Regions from separate parts of the Azoarcus sp. KH32C genome, predicted to be linked through region 1. Evidence: predicted binding sites of a transcription regulator. Region 1 holds the regulator's gene; each other region holds the start of a gene.
What was found. The regulator FNR, encoded in region 1, switches genes on or off when oxygen is low (the NO sensors DNR and NnrR bind a similar motif). The targets are predictions, from matches to a motif close to TTGANCTAGNTCAA.
Positions count from the first base shown of each region.

Region 1 (3,265 bases):
ACGGCGATCTGGAGGCTTTGCACGCGCGGGCGATCTGCTACGCAGTGACGGCGGGCGCGCTAGCGCCGCTGGCGTGGATGGGCGTCGCCATCGGGGCGGGTCCCATTGCGGCACGCGTGGCCATCAATGCAGCCGTCTGGTGGTGTCTGCTGCCGGTATTCTTCAGCGTGTGCCATCGCATGATTCCGTTCTTCTCGACAGGGCCGATCCCCGGATATCAGGTCGTGCGGCCGGTGTGGGCGCTCTGGCTCGTCGTCGGAGCGAGCGTCGTTCATGGTGGACTGTCGATGGCCGGGGCGTCTGCGTTCAGTTGGATCGTCGACTTGCCCGCGGCCGTCGCGTCGTTGTGGTTGTCCCGTCAATGGCGACTCCTGTCGGCGCTGAAGGTGCCTCTGCTCGCGATGCTCCACATCGGTTTCCTGTGGCTCGGCATTGCCTGGTCGTTGTTCGCCATCCAGTCGACGGCCGCGTTGGGCGGAGTGCAGATCCTGGGGCTGGCACCGCTTCATGCGTTGGGGGTCGGTTTCTTCGGTTCCGTATTGATGGGGATGGTGTCGCGCGTGACCTTGGGCCATTCCGGCCGGAAGCTGACCGCAGACCGGCTCACCTGGGGCCTCTTTCTGACGCTCGAGTTGGTGGCGGTAACGCGGGTGTTCGCTGAATTGGTGCCCGCAGGATGGGCGCCGTGGGCGATGCTGGTCTCCGTTCTCGGGTGGGTCGGCGTGTTCGGCTCATGGGCGGTCCGCTATGTGCCGATCTACCTGCGTCCGCGCGCCGACGGCCGTCCGGGGTGAGCGATGTATCTTGCCGTCAAGCACTTGCACATGTTCTGCGCCGCCCTGAGCGGCTGCGGCTTCCTGCTGCAGGGTGTGTGGATGATGCGTCGCAGCCCGTTGGCCAATCACAGGGTGACGCGTACTTTGCCGCACGTGATCGACACGGTGTTCCTCGGCAGCGCGATCGCGCTGGCGACGATGAGCGGGCAGTATCCCTTCCTTTCTCCCTGGGTGACCGCCAAGGTCTTTGGCCTGGTCGTCTACGTCCTGCTCGGGGCTGTCGCGTTGCGGCGCGGCGCGACGATGCGTATCCGTGTCGCAGCATTCGCTGCGGCCGTCGTGACCTTTCTGTGGATCGTGTCGGTTGCCGTTACCAAGAATCCGGTGGGCTATCTGGCGTTCGTCGCTGGTTCGTGATCCCGCTTTCGGGCGATTCCGGATGGCGAGCGACGGCAGGACGCACCTGCCCGAAAACGCTCAACTCCGGTGAGGATGCTGGATCAGCTTCTTCAGGCCGGCGCTGTCGAGGATGCGGATGTGCTTCTGCTGAACGGCAATCAGCCCTTCTTCCTGGAAGCGCGAGAACGCACGGGAAACGGTTTCCAGCTTGAGTCCGAGATAGGAGCCGATTTCCTCCCGGGTCATCCGCAGGTGGAATTCGGCCGCCGAAAAGCCCCGCGCCGTGAAGCGCTGCGACATGTTCAGCAGGAAGGCCGCAAGCCGTTCTTCGGCGCGCATCGATCCGAGCAGCGTCATGACGCCGTGATCGCGCACGATCTCCCGGCTCATTACCTTGTGGAACTGCAACTGCAGGCCTTCGACGACCCGCGAGAGTTCTTCCAGCTTGCTGTAGGCGATCACGCAGACTTCGCTGTCTTCCAGCGCCACGGCGTTGCACGAGTGCTGCTCGGTGCTGATACCATCCAATCCGATGATCTCGCCTGTCATCTGGAAGCCGGTGACCTGCTCGCGCCCGTCCTCGAGAAGCACGTCGGTCTTGAACGAACCCGTCCGGATCGCGTAGATCGCCTCGAACGGATCCCCTGCGCGATACAGGTGCTGCTGCCGCTTAATCTTGCGGCGCGCACCGACCAGTTCGTCGAGACGGTCGATTTCGTTTTCCGACATCCCGAACGGCAGGCACAACTCGACGAGGTTGCATTGCGAGCATGCCACCTTGAGACCGGCAACCGTAATCGGCACCGTCGCCTTCATTTGCACGATAATCTGGTTTCCTCTACAGAGATGCGGTGGATGCGGATAAGCTGTGAAATGCTAAGTTGATCCACGTCAACCACAAAAGTGCTGCTTTTTGAGATCGTACGAAATGCACTCTACCGACACAACCATGACCAGTCAGAAAGATCTAGTCTTCGATCAGCAGTTGATTCGTCGCTTCGACATCAACGGGCCGCGTTACACCTCCTATCCGACGGCCGACCGCTTCGTGGAAGCGTTCGACGCACGTGCCTTGCGCGACTGGCTGGCTCAGCGCGGGGTCGGAGGGGTCAGTAAGCCGCTTTCATTATACTTCCACATCCCCTTCTGTAACACGATCTGCTACTACTGCGCGTGCAACAAGATCATCACCAAGGATCACGCACGCTCGGCGAAGTACCTCAAGTACCTCGAGAAGGAAATGGATCTCGTGGCGGCTTCGCTCGGCGGCAGCCGGCAGGTCACCCAGCTGCACCTGGGCGGTGGTACCCCGACCTTCCTGTCGCACGACGAAATGCGCGAGCTGATGGAGTCGGTGCGCAAGCGTTTCACGCTGGTGCCGAACGGCGAGTACTCGATCGAGGTCGATCCGCGAAAGGTCGATTTCGAAACCGTGAAGCTGCTCGCTGACCTCGGCTTCAACCGCATGAGCGTCGGGGTGCAGGATTTCAACGAGGATGTGCAGGCTGCGGTCAACCGCATCCAGAGCTTCGATGAAACCAAGCTCGTTATCGATTCGGCGCGTGCCACCGGCTTCAAGTCCATCAGCATGGACCTGATCTACGGTCTGCCGCGCCAGAACATGATCAGCTTCAATCGCACGCTGGAACAGGTGCTGGAGCTGTCGCCGGACCGTATTTCGCTGTACAGCTATGCGCACCTGCCGGGCTTGTTCAAGCCGCAGCGCCGCATCGCGGTCGAGGACATGCCGACGTCCGACACCAAGCTTCAGATCCTCCAGTTGGCGATTCGCCGGCTGACCGAGGCGGGTTACGTCTATATCGGCATGGACCACTTCGCGAAGCCCGACGACGAGCTCACCGTCGCGCAACGCCAGGGGCGGTTGCACCGCAATTTCCAGGGCTATTCGACGCAGGCCGAGTGCGATCTGCTTGCCTTCGGCGTGTCGGCGATCGGCAAGATCGGGCCGGTGTACTCGCAGAACGTGAAGACGCTCGACGAGTACTACGACATACTCGATCGCGACGAACTGCCGGTGCTGCGCGGCATCGAGCTGACGGCGGACGACCTGCTGCGCCGCTCGATCATCC
Region 1 is NC_020516.1:3,589,551-3,592,815, reverse strand. It holds gene AZKH_RS15875 (NnrS family protein) at 1-794, shown strand, start outside; gene AZKH_RS15870 (SirB2 family protein) at 798-1,193, shown strand; gene fnr (fumarate/nitrate reduction transcriptional regulator Fnr) at 1,254-1,991, opposite strand; gene hemN (oxygen-independent coproporphyrinogen III oxidase) at 2,125-3,265, shown strand, end outside.

Region 2 (3,265 bases), 340 kb from region 1:
CGCCACCAGCAAGGCCGGCAAGGCGATCTGCACGGCCGTCTTTAGCTTGCGGAACATTGCTTCCCTCACCCTGTTCATTGTCCGACCGAACCCGAGTCGGGCGGAAAACCTTCGATCAGTCGCTCGACGATCCACACGGCCTCGCCCTCGCTGACGATGCCGCGAAACGGCGGCATCGGCGTTCCGGGACGGCCGCCGACGATCGTCGCAGCGAGCCCTTCGCGGGGCCGCTCGCGCAGCGCCGCCGGAGTCAGCGCTGGGCCGAGTCCTCCCTGCAATGTCAGCCCGTGGCAGGACCCGCAGTCCTGGCGCACCAGATGCACGAGCTCGCGCTGACGGTGTCCATCGGGAGCATTCGACTGCGCGCCCGCCTGCAAGGCCGTCAGTGCCAGACAGGCCGCTGTCGCGCGTAATCCCCAATCCGACACGTTCTCTCCCTCGCCGAACGAACCCTCGGCCCATATTCCCTGTCATGCCGTCAGCAAGCCGTCGGCGCACCGTGCAGTATCCGCCGGCATACGTCCGCGCTCCTTGATATCGGTTAATTTCCCACACTGCAGGAAGGGATAAAGTAGCGATGGAAAACTTCATCCCTGCCGACGAACCTTGCCGTGCGGAGCAATGCCTGCGGCATCACCGGAGATCCAGCCATGAGCACTCGAACGACCGCCCGCCCTCCTGCGGGGAAGGTTTACCTCGTCGGCGCGGGCCCGGGCGATGTGGAATTGCTGACGATGAAAGCGGCGCGCCTGATTGCGACGGCGCGTGTGGTCGTCTATGACCACCTGGTCGGCGCCGACGTCGTCGCGCTCGTGAATCCGGCCGCCCGGATGATCTACGCCGGCAAGGAGGCCGGCAACCATGCCTTGCCGCAGGACCAGATCAACGACCTGTTGGTCGAACTGGCGAGCGGCGGCCACGATGTCGTGCGCCTTAAGGGCGGCGACCCCTTCATGTTCGGCCGCGGCGGAGAGGAGATGGAGGCGCTTGTCGCCCACGGTATCGCCTGCGAGGTCGTTCCCGGCATTACCGCCGCCTGCGGCATTGCCGCCTGTACCGGGATCCCTCTCACCCACCGCGAGCATGCACGCTCGGTCGTCTTCGCGACCGGCCACCTGAAGGATGGCACCGTCGACCTCGACTGGCCCGCCCTCGCCCGCGCCAAGCAGACCGTCGTGATCTACATGGGACTCGGTGCACTGGACATCATCTGCCGCGAACTCGTGGCTCACGGCCTGCCCGGCGACACCCCGGCGGCAGTGATCCACGCCGGCACGACACCAGAACAAATCGTCCTCGCCGAACGCCTCGACCAGCTGGCCGACGCCGTCCGGCGCGATCGCATCCGGTCGCCGGCGCTCATCATGATCGGCTCCGTCGTATCTCTCTACCGTCCCCAGCCCGCCGCCGCGCCGGAAGCGACATGCGTTTGCTGATGCCGTCTGTGTATGCATCAATGGTGCGAGGAAAACCATGAATTGATCAAGGTTAAGGATTCCGACCCTCATCAGGATCACGCTTGGCATTCAGCGGAATGCGTCCGCGGCACACTTTTCATGAAAGGAGTTCAACCATGAGTAAGCACGGGAAATGGCTGTCCGGGGCGATGCTGCTTGCCAGCCTGCCGTTGGCGATTTCGCAGGCCTTCGCCGACGACGCAAAAAAACACGTGGACGAAGCCGAAGCGAAATATCAGGCCGGCGGTTCGCCCCTCGCGGATGTCGATCTGTATAAGGACAGCAACCCCGACGCACCCAAGATGAGCAAGGCCGAGTTCGACAAGGCGCGGAACATCTACTTCCAGCGCTGCGCCGGCTGCCACGGCGTGCTGCGCAAGGGCGCGACCGGCAAGCCGCTGACGCCGGACATCACCCTGTCCCGTGGCTCGGAATACCTGAAGGTGTTCATCAAGTACGGCTCGCCCGCCGGCATGCCGAACTGGGGCACCTCCGGCGAATTGAGCGACGACGAAGTCGACCTGATGGCCCGCTACGTCCAGCAGACGCCTCCGCAACCGCCCGAGTTCAACATGGCGGACATGAAGTCGACGTGGAAGGTCATCATTCCGCCGGAGCAGCGCCCGACGAAGAAGATGAACAACTACAACATCGCGAACATCTTCTCGACCACGCTGCGCGACAGCGGCGAGATCGCGCTGATCGACGGCGACACCAAGAAGATCATCAACATCATCAAGACCGGCTATGCGGTGCATATCTCCCGCATTTCCGCCTCCGGCCGCTACCTGTTCGTGATCGGGCGTGACGCGCGCGTCAATATGGTCGACCTGTGGATGGAGAAGCCGGACAACGTCGCCGAGATCCGCATCGGCCTCGAAGCGCGCTCGGTCGACACGTCGAAGTTCAAGGGTTTCGAGGACAAGCTCGCGATCGCTGGCGCCTACTGGCCGCCGCAGTTCGTGCTCATGAACGGCGATACGCTCGAGCCGCTGAAGATTGTCTCGACCCGCGGCATGACCGTCGACACGCAGGAATACCACCCCGAACCGCGCGTCGCCTCCATCGTCGCTTCCCACTTCAGGCCCGAGTTCCTCGTCAACGTCAAGGAAACCGGCAAGACGCTGATGGTCGATTACTCCGACATCAAGAACCTGAAGATGACCGAGATCGGCTCCGCGCGCTTCCTGCATGACGGCGGCTGGGACCTCTCGAAACGCTACTTCTTGGTCGCGGCGAACCAGTCGAACAAGGTCGCCGCGATCGACGCCAAGGAAGGCAAGCTCGCCGGCCTCATCGACGTCGGCAAGATCCCGCACCCAGGCCGCGGCGCGAACTTCGTCCATCCGAAGTACGGTCCGGTCTGGGCAACCGGCCACCTCGGCGACGACTCGATCGCGCTGGTCGGCACCGACCCGGAAAAGCACAAGCAGTACGCCTGGAAGATGGTCGACACCCTGAAGAGCCAGGGCGGCGGGTCGCTGTTCATCAAGACCCATCCGAAGTCGAACCACCTCTACGTCGACAACCCGCTGCACCCGGAGTCGAAGGTCAGCCAGTCGGTCGCCGTGTATGACCTCAAGAACCTGCAAGCCGGGTTCAAGGTCCTGCCGATCGGCGACTGGGCCGGCCTCAAGGACGACGGCGCGAAGCGGGTCGTTCAGCCGGAATACAACAAGAACGGCGACGAAGTGTGGTTCTCGGTGTGGTCCGCGAAGAACAAGGAGTCCGCGATCGTCGTCGTCGACGACAAGACGCTGCAACTGAAGACCGTGATCAAGGATCCGAAACTGATCACTCCGACCGGC
Region 2 is NC_020516.1:3,928,723-3,931,987, forward strand. It holds gene AZKH_RS17560 (cytochrome D1 domain-containing protein) at 1-57, opposite strand, end outside; gene AZKH_RS17565 (cytochrome c) at 75-428, opposite strand; gene cobA (uroporphyrinogen-III C-methyltransferase) at 651-1,436, shown strand; gene AZKH_RS17575 (nitrite reductase) at 1,574-3,265, shown strand, end outside.
Region 2: a site for FNR is predicted at 1,479-1,492, ahead of AZKH_RS17575 (nitrite reductase). Genes of this name have one in related genera too.

Region 3 (3,265 bases), 2.0 Mb from region 1:
CAGGTCGAAGATCGCGAAGGCGGCGCCGATGGTTTCGAGCGAGGCGGAAAGGGTCTTGTGGTTGCCGGTGATGAACATCTGCGGTCTCGGTTTCGGCCGGGCGGCGGATTCCCGCGGGGTGGCGTACTCCGCGGGCCGCACGACCGCGACCGGGTCAGTCGATGTGGTAACGCCGCTGCACGACGCGGAAGCGGTTCGCGACGAAGGCGCTGTCGGAGTAGCTGGCGTTGGCGGCCGGGTTCATGCCGACTCCATGATAGTCGGAGAAGCCCGCTGACTGGTTAACGAAGACGCCCCCCGTCAGGTTGATCGACAGTGCGACACCCGCGCGCCACGTGGCTTCGGTCATCGCGTCGATGACGTCGGGCTTGGTCGAATAGACGCCGACGGTGAGCGCGCCATGCTCGCGCACGATGCGTTCGGACAGGGCAATCGCCGCGGCGCCGTCAGCGACCCGGACGACGAAGCTGATCGGGCCGAAGCGCTCTTCCATATAGCTCTTCTCGTCGGCGGCGTCGCAGGCGAGCAGGAGCGGGCTGCGGACCTCGGCCCGCGGGAATTCGGCGTGCTCGATCTTCGTCGAGGGGCGCACGACGCGGCCGTATTCGACGGCTTCGGCGATGCGGGTGAGCGTGTCGGGCGACTGGATCGCGCCGAGTACCGCGGTGGCGACGGCCGGGTCGGCGAGGAACTTGTCGATAGCCGCGGCGAGATCCGCGCAGACTTCGTCGTAGCTCTTGTGCCCCTGGTCGGTGTCGATGCCGCCGGCGGGGACGAGGATCGCCTGCGTCGTCGTGCACATCTGGCCCGAATACAGGCACAGCGTGAAGGCGAGATTGCGCAGCATCGCCTTGTAGTTATCGGTCGATTCGATGACGACGTTGTTCACGCCGGCGAGCTCGGCATAGACCTGCGCCTGGCGGGCGTTGTCGATCAGCCACTGGCCGAAGGTGTTGCCGCCGGTGAAGTCGATCGATTTGACGGCCGGATGGGTCGCGAGCTTCTGCGTCGCGTCGCGCTTGTCGAAGGCAGCGAGCGTGACGAGGTTCGGGTCGAGGCCCGCCTCGGCAAGCACTTCGCGTGCGATGCGCACCGTGATGGCCGCGGGCAGGATCGCGTTGCCGTGCGGTTTGACGATCACCGGGTTGCCGGTCGCGAGCGCGGCGAAGAGGCCGGGATAGGTGTTCCAGGTCGGGAAGGTGCCGCAGCCGATCACGAGCGCGACGCCGCGGCCGACGATCTCGAAGTGCTTCTGCATCTTCAGCGGCGGGTTCTTGCCCTGGGGCTTTTCCCAGACGGTCTCGGCCGGCACGGCCTTCATCGCGTCCCATGCGTAGGCGAGCGCTTCGAGGCCGCGGTCCTGCGCGTGCGGGCCGCCGGCCTGGAAGGCCATCATCCAGCCCTGGCCCGTGGTCAGCATCACCGCGTGGGCGATCTCGAAGCTTCTCTTGTTCAGGCGTTCGAGGATCTCCATGCACACGCCGGCGCGGCCCTGCGCGCCGATGCGCTGCCAAGCCGGCATCGCGGCTTGCGCCGCGGCGATCAGCGCCTCGGCATCGCACACCGGATAGCGCACGCCCAACTCGACGCCGTAGGGCGAGCGCTCGGTGGCCATCCAGCCGGTCTGGCCCGGCTGGCCGAGCTCGAACTCGCGGCCGAAGCAGGCTTCGACGGCTTTGCGGCCATCGTCCTGGGCGGTTTCGCCGTAGATCTTGGGGCTGGGCATCTCGGGGTAGGGCGTCCAATAGCCGCGGGTATGGATGGCCTGGACGGCGGCTTCGAGCGTGCCGTGATGCTTGTCGAACAGCTGCGCGGGCGTGACTGACATGGGTGTCTCCTCTGGTGGCGGGCGGATTTCTGCGAACCCGTGGGGAAGTGTTTCGACTTGAAACGGCCGTGTTGCGCCGCGGAAACCTGTCAAGCAAAAAGTAGTTGTTTTTTGATCTGGATCAAGCTTACTATTGATTGACCGGTCGGTCAAACAACGCGGCGGCTATAAAAGCGAGATGCGACCGGTCAGCCGACTGAAGGTCTAGAAACCTTCCGGGCCGAACAAACCAAGGGATTTCTGCAGAGGCGGCAGCCTGTGCAGAGGTCGCAACAGGAGGAGACGCATGAGCAGCCAGCTGGGCAGTACCGAATGGGGCATGCAGGGCGAGACGATTCGCCTGGAAGTGATCGACGGCGTCGCGACGCTGACGCTGAACCGGCCGGATCGGTTGAATTCCTTCACGACGCAGATGCACGAAGAAGTGCGTGCGGCGCTGGCCAAGGTGAAGGAGGGGCGTGCGACGGGCGTCGTGCGGGTGCTGGTGCTTACTGGCGCGGGGCGCGGTTTCTGTGCGGGACAGGATCTGGCGGACCGCGCGGTCGCGCCGGGCGCTGCGCCGGTCGATCTGGGCGAATCGGTCGAGAAGAACTACAAGCCGCTGGTGCTCGCGCTGCGCAGCCTGGAGTTGCCGGTGATCGCTGCGGTCAATGGTGTCGCAGCCGGTGCCGGCGCGAGCCTCGCGCTCGCCTGCGATCTGGTGTTCGCGGCGCGCTCGGCGAGCTTCATCCAGTCCTTCAGCAAGCTCGGCGTCGTGCCGGACACCGGCGGCAGCTGGATTCTGCCGCGTCTCGTGGGCCCGGCCCGCGCGATGGGCATGGCACTCTTGGGCGAGAAGCTCTCCGCCGAACAGGCCGAGGCCTGGGGGTTGATCTGGAAGTGCGTCGATGACGAGGCGCTGATGCCGACGGTGCAGCAGGTCGCCGCCGGTCTCGCGAAAGGGCCGACCTTCGGTTACGCGAAGACCAAGCAGGCGCTGTGGGCGAGCTCGACGAACGACTTCGAGACCCAGCTCAATCTCGAGCGCGACTTGATGACGGTGTGCGGCCAGTCGAACGACTACCGCGAAGGGGTCGCCGCCTTCATCGAAAAGCGCACGCCTCGGTTCAAGGGGGACTGAGATGGCGGCTCTCGGTAAAGACGTGAAGGTGTTGGTCGTCGGTGCCGGCGCGATGGGCAGCGGCATTGCCCAAGTCGCGGCGCGCGCGGGCCACACCGTGTATCTCTACGACGGTCGCACGGAAGCGATCGCGGCCGGCTGCGCGGCAATCGAGAAGGATCTGAAATTCCTCGTGTCGAAGGGCAAGCTCGACGAGGCCGAGGCGGAGGCGACGCTGGCGCGTGTGGTGCCGGTCGCGATACTGGCGGGCGCGGAAGACGCGGGCCTCGCGATCGAGGCGATCGTCGAGAACCTCGACGTGAAGCGCAAGCTCTTTG
Region 3 is NC_020516.1:465,245-468,509, forward strand. It holds gene AZKH_RS02015 (sensor domain-containing diguanylate cyclase) at 1-78, opposite strand, end outside; gene paaN (phenylacetic acid degradation protein PaaN) at 155-1,828, opposite strand; gene paaG (2-(1,2-epoxy-1,2-dihydrophenyl)acetyl-CoA isomerase PaaG) at 2,115-2,948, shown strand; gene paaH (3-hydroxyacyl-CoA dehydrogenase PaaH) at 2,950-3,265, shown strand, end outside.
Region 3: a site for FNR is predicted at 1,940-1,953, ahead of paaN (phenylacetic acid degradation protein PaaN). Genes of this name have one in related genera too.

Region 4 (3,265 bases), 2.0 Mb from region 1:
TTCACTTCCTGATGAACTGGAGGGTCTGGACGGGCGCGGCGTGCTGGATGGCTTCCGGTGCGCAGGGCTGGACGCACAGGCCGCAGCCGGTACAGGCGGAGGTTTCGATGCGCACGAAGGAGAGGTCGACTTCCTTGCCGGAGGCTTTCACGACCTTGTCGCGGCGCGTGACGTGGATCGCCGGACAGCCGACCTCGACGCAGTTGCCGCAGCCGGTGCAGCGGTCTTCCTGGACCATGTAGGGCTGGGTCGGCTTGTAGTCGTCGATCAGCACGCAAGGGCGGTTGGTGATGATGACCGAAGGCTCCTCGATCTTGGTTTCCTCGCGGATCGTCTTGAAAAGCACCGGCAACTGGTAGGGATCGACGACGTGGATGCGTTCGCGGCGCACGCCGAGGGCTTCGCACAGTTGCGCGAAGTCGACGCGCGAGCGTTCCTCGCCGTGGATGTCGCGCCCGGTGCCGGGATTGTCCTGGCCGCCCGTCATGCCGACGGCGCGGTTGTCGAGGAGCAGCACGGTGACGTTGCCGCGATTCCAGGTGATGTCGAGCAGGCCCTGCATGCCCATGTGCATGAAGGTCGAGTCGCCGATCACCGCGACGATCTTCTTGTTGGCGTCGGCCGCTCCCCTGCCCTTGTCCATGCCGAGCGCGGTGCCCATCGACGCGCCCATCGAGATGCAGGTGTCGAGCGCGTTCCAGGGGTGGCCGGCGCCGAGCGTGTAGCAGCCGATGTCGCCCGAGATGATGATGTTGCGCATCTGCGAGAGCGTGTAATAGACGCCCAGATGCGGACAGGCGACGCACATCGTCGGCGGGCGCGGGAAGACCTGTTGGGCGGCGACGTGCTCGGGGGGCTCGACGACTTCGCCCTGCAGTCGCGCGACGGCCGGCTTCAAGACGTCGGGCACCAGTTCGTGCAGGCGGGGCAGCACATCCTTGCCGTGACAGGCGATGCCGGCGGCCTTCAGTTCGGTTTCGATGAGCGGCTCGGTCTCCTCGACGACGAGCAGCGCATCGACGCTTGCCGCAAAGGCGCGCAGGCGCTCGATCGGCGCCGGACAGGAGAGTCCGAGCTTGAACACCGGCGCATCGGGGAAGGCGTCGCGCACATGCATGAAGGCGGCACCGGAGGTGACGAAGCCGATGCGGCGATCGCTGCCTTCGATCACCTCATTGAGCGGCGAGACCTCGGTTTCCGCGCGCAAGGCGGCGTCCCGCTCGAGCATCTTCGGCAGACGCGGCTTGGCGTTACCGGGCACCATGACCCAGTGGCGCGGATCCTTGACGAAGCCGGCGGGCTCGACCTCGATCCGGGAGCCGGTCTGTACCAGGCCCTTCACGTGGCAGATGCGCGTCGTCAGGCGCAGGATCACCGGCACGCGGAAGCGCTCGGAGAGCTCGAAGGCCGCGAGGGTCATCGAATACGCTTCCTGCGAGTCGGACGGCTCCAGCACCGGCACGTGCGCGAAGCGGCCCCAGTAGCGCGAATCCTGTTCGTTCTGCGACGAGGACATCCCGACGTCGTCGGCGACCGCAATCACGAGGCCGCCCTCGGTGCCGGTGACGGTCATCGTCATCAACGCGTCGGAGGCAACGTTCAGCCCGACGTGCTTCATCGCGCAGAAGGCGCGCGCGCCGACCATCGAGGCGCCGAGCGCGACTTCGAGGGCGACCTTCTCGTTGATCGACCACTCGGTGTAGAGATCGAGATAGCGGGACAGCACCTCGACGATTTCCGTCGAGGGCGTGCCCGGGTAGGCGGCGGCGACCCGAGTGCCGGCCTCCCAGACGGCGCGGGCAACGGCGTCGTTGCCGGACAGGAACAGGCGCGCGGGCGCCGGGAGCGTCTGGGATACGGGCATGACTCGGCTCTCCGAGTTGAGGAGAGCAAATCTTACCGATCGGTCAGCTTTGCTCCGTTGACCCAGATCAATCCTGCCCACGTTCGCGGCACGGCCGCGAACGCGTCACACTCAGCCGACGCGGAAACCGGCGGTCAGCTGGTCCAGCGCATCGGCGCTCTGGGTAAGCCTTTCGGTCGACTCGGTGCTGCTGCGGATCTCGTCGCTGCTGCGTTCGGCCATCTCCGCGACTTCCTGCATGTTGGTCGCGACGCTGTTGCTCGCCGAGGTCAGCTCCTTCATCGACAGCACGACCTCTTCGAGACGGCTGAGCGTGTCGTGCGCACCTTCGCGGATCTCGCGCAGGGCTTCGGCCGCCAGCCTTGAAAGTTTCGCCCCCGAATCGACCTTGGGTACGATCTCCTCGATGCTCGCGACGGCGCTTTCAGTCTCGGCCTTGACCGAGACGATCACCTGCGAGATCTGTGCGGTGGCCGCGCCGCTGCGCTCGGCAAGCTTGCGCACCTCGTCCGCGACGACCGCGAAGCCGCGGCCCTGCTCGCCGGCGCGTGCCGCCTCGATCGCGGCATTGAGCGCCAGCAGGTTGGTCTGATCGGAGATCTCGCGGATCACGTTCGCGATCTCGCCGATTTCGCCGGAGCGGTCGCGCAGAATCTGGATCTGCTTGGCGGCGCTCGTGACGGTCTCGGAGATCTGCGCGATGCCGTCGGATGCGTCGCGGGCGAGCTCCTCGCCGCGCTGCGCGATGTCAGCCGTGCGACGCGAATTGCCGCGCGCCTCCTCGGTGTTTTCCGAGACGTGCGCGACGCTCACCGCCATCTGTTCGATCGCCGCCGCGGTGCTACCGGCGACTTCGGTCTGGCGCATCGAGGCGTCGTGGATCGCGCGCCCCGCGCCGGCGGCCTGACGCACCGCCTCGCTGACATCGTGGGCGTTGTCGCGTACGCGGCGGATCACTTCGGACAGACGCGACTGCATCTGGTCCATCGCGTAGGTGATGCTGCGGCTGTCGCCCGCCTTGACCGTCATGCGGGAGGTCAGGTCACGGTCGGCGATGCTGGCGGCAATCCGCTGCAGATCCGCAGGCTCGCCGCCCAACTGGCGCAGGATCCCGCGGCCGATGTACCAGGACACTCCCAAAATCATCAAAGCCGCAAGGAGGCCGAGGAGGATCGAATCGAGCGCGTGGTGCCGGAAGACTTCCTCGACGTCGTTCACATAGACGCCCGAACCGACGATCCAGCCCCAGGGCGCAAACCCCTTGACGTAGGACAGCTTGGGTTGCGGCTCATTCGAACCGGGCTTCGGCCACAGGTAGTCGACGTAGCCCGAACCGGATTTGCGCACGACGTCGACGAACTCGACAAACAGGTGCTTGCCCTTCGGATCGGCCGTATCCCG
Region 4 is NC_020516.1:1,620,000-1,623,264, reverse strand. It holds gene AZKH_RS07150 (thiamine pyrophosphate-dependent enzyme) at 2-1,864, opposite strand; gene AZKH_RS07145 (methyl-accepting chemotaxis protein) at 1,976-3,265, opposite strand, start outside.
Region 4: a site for FNR is predicted at 1,922-1,935, ahead of AZKH_RS07150 (thiamine pyrophosphate-dependent enzyme). Genes of this name have one in related genera too.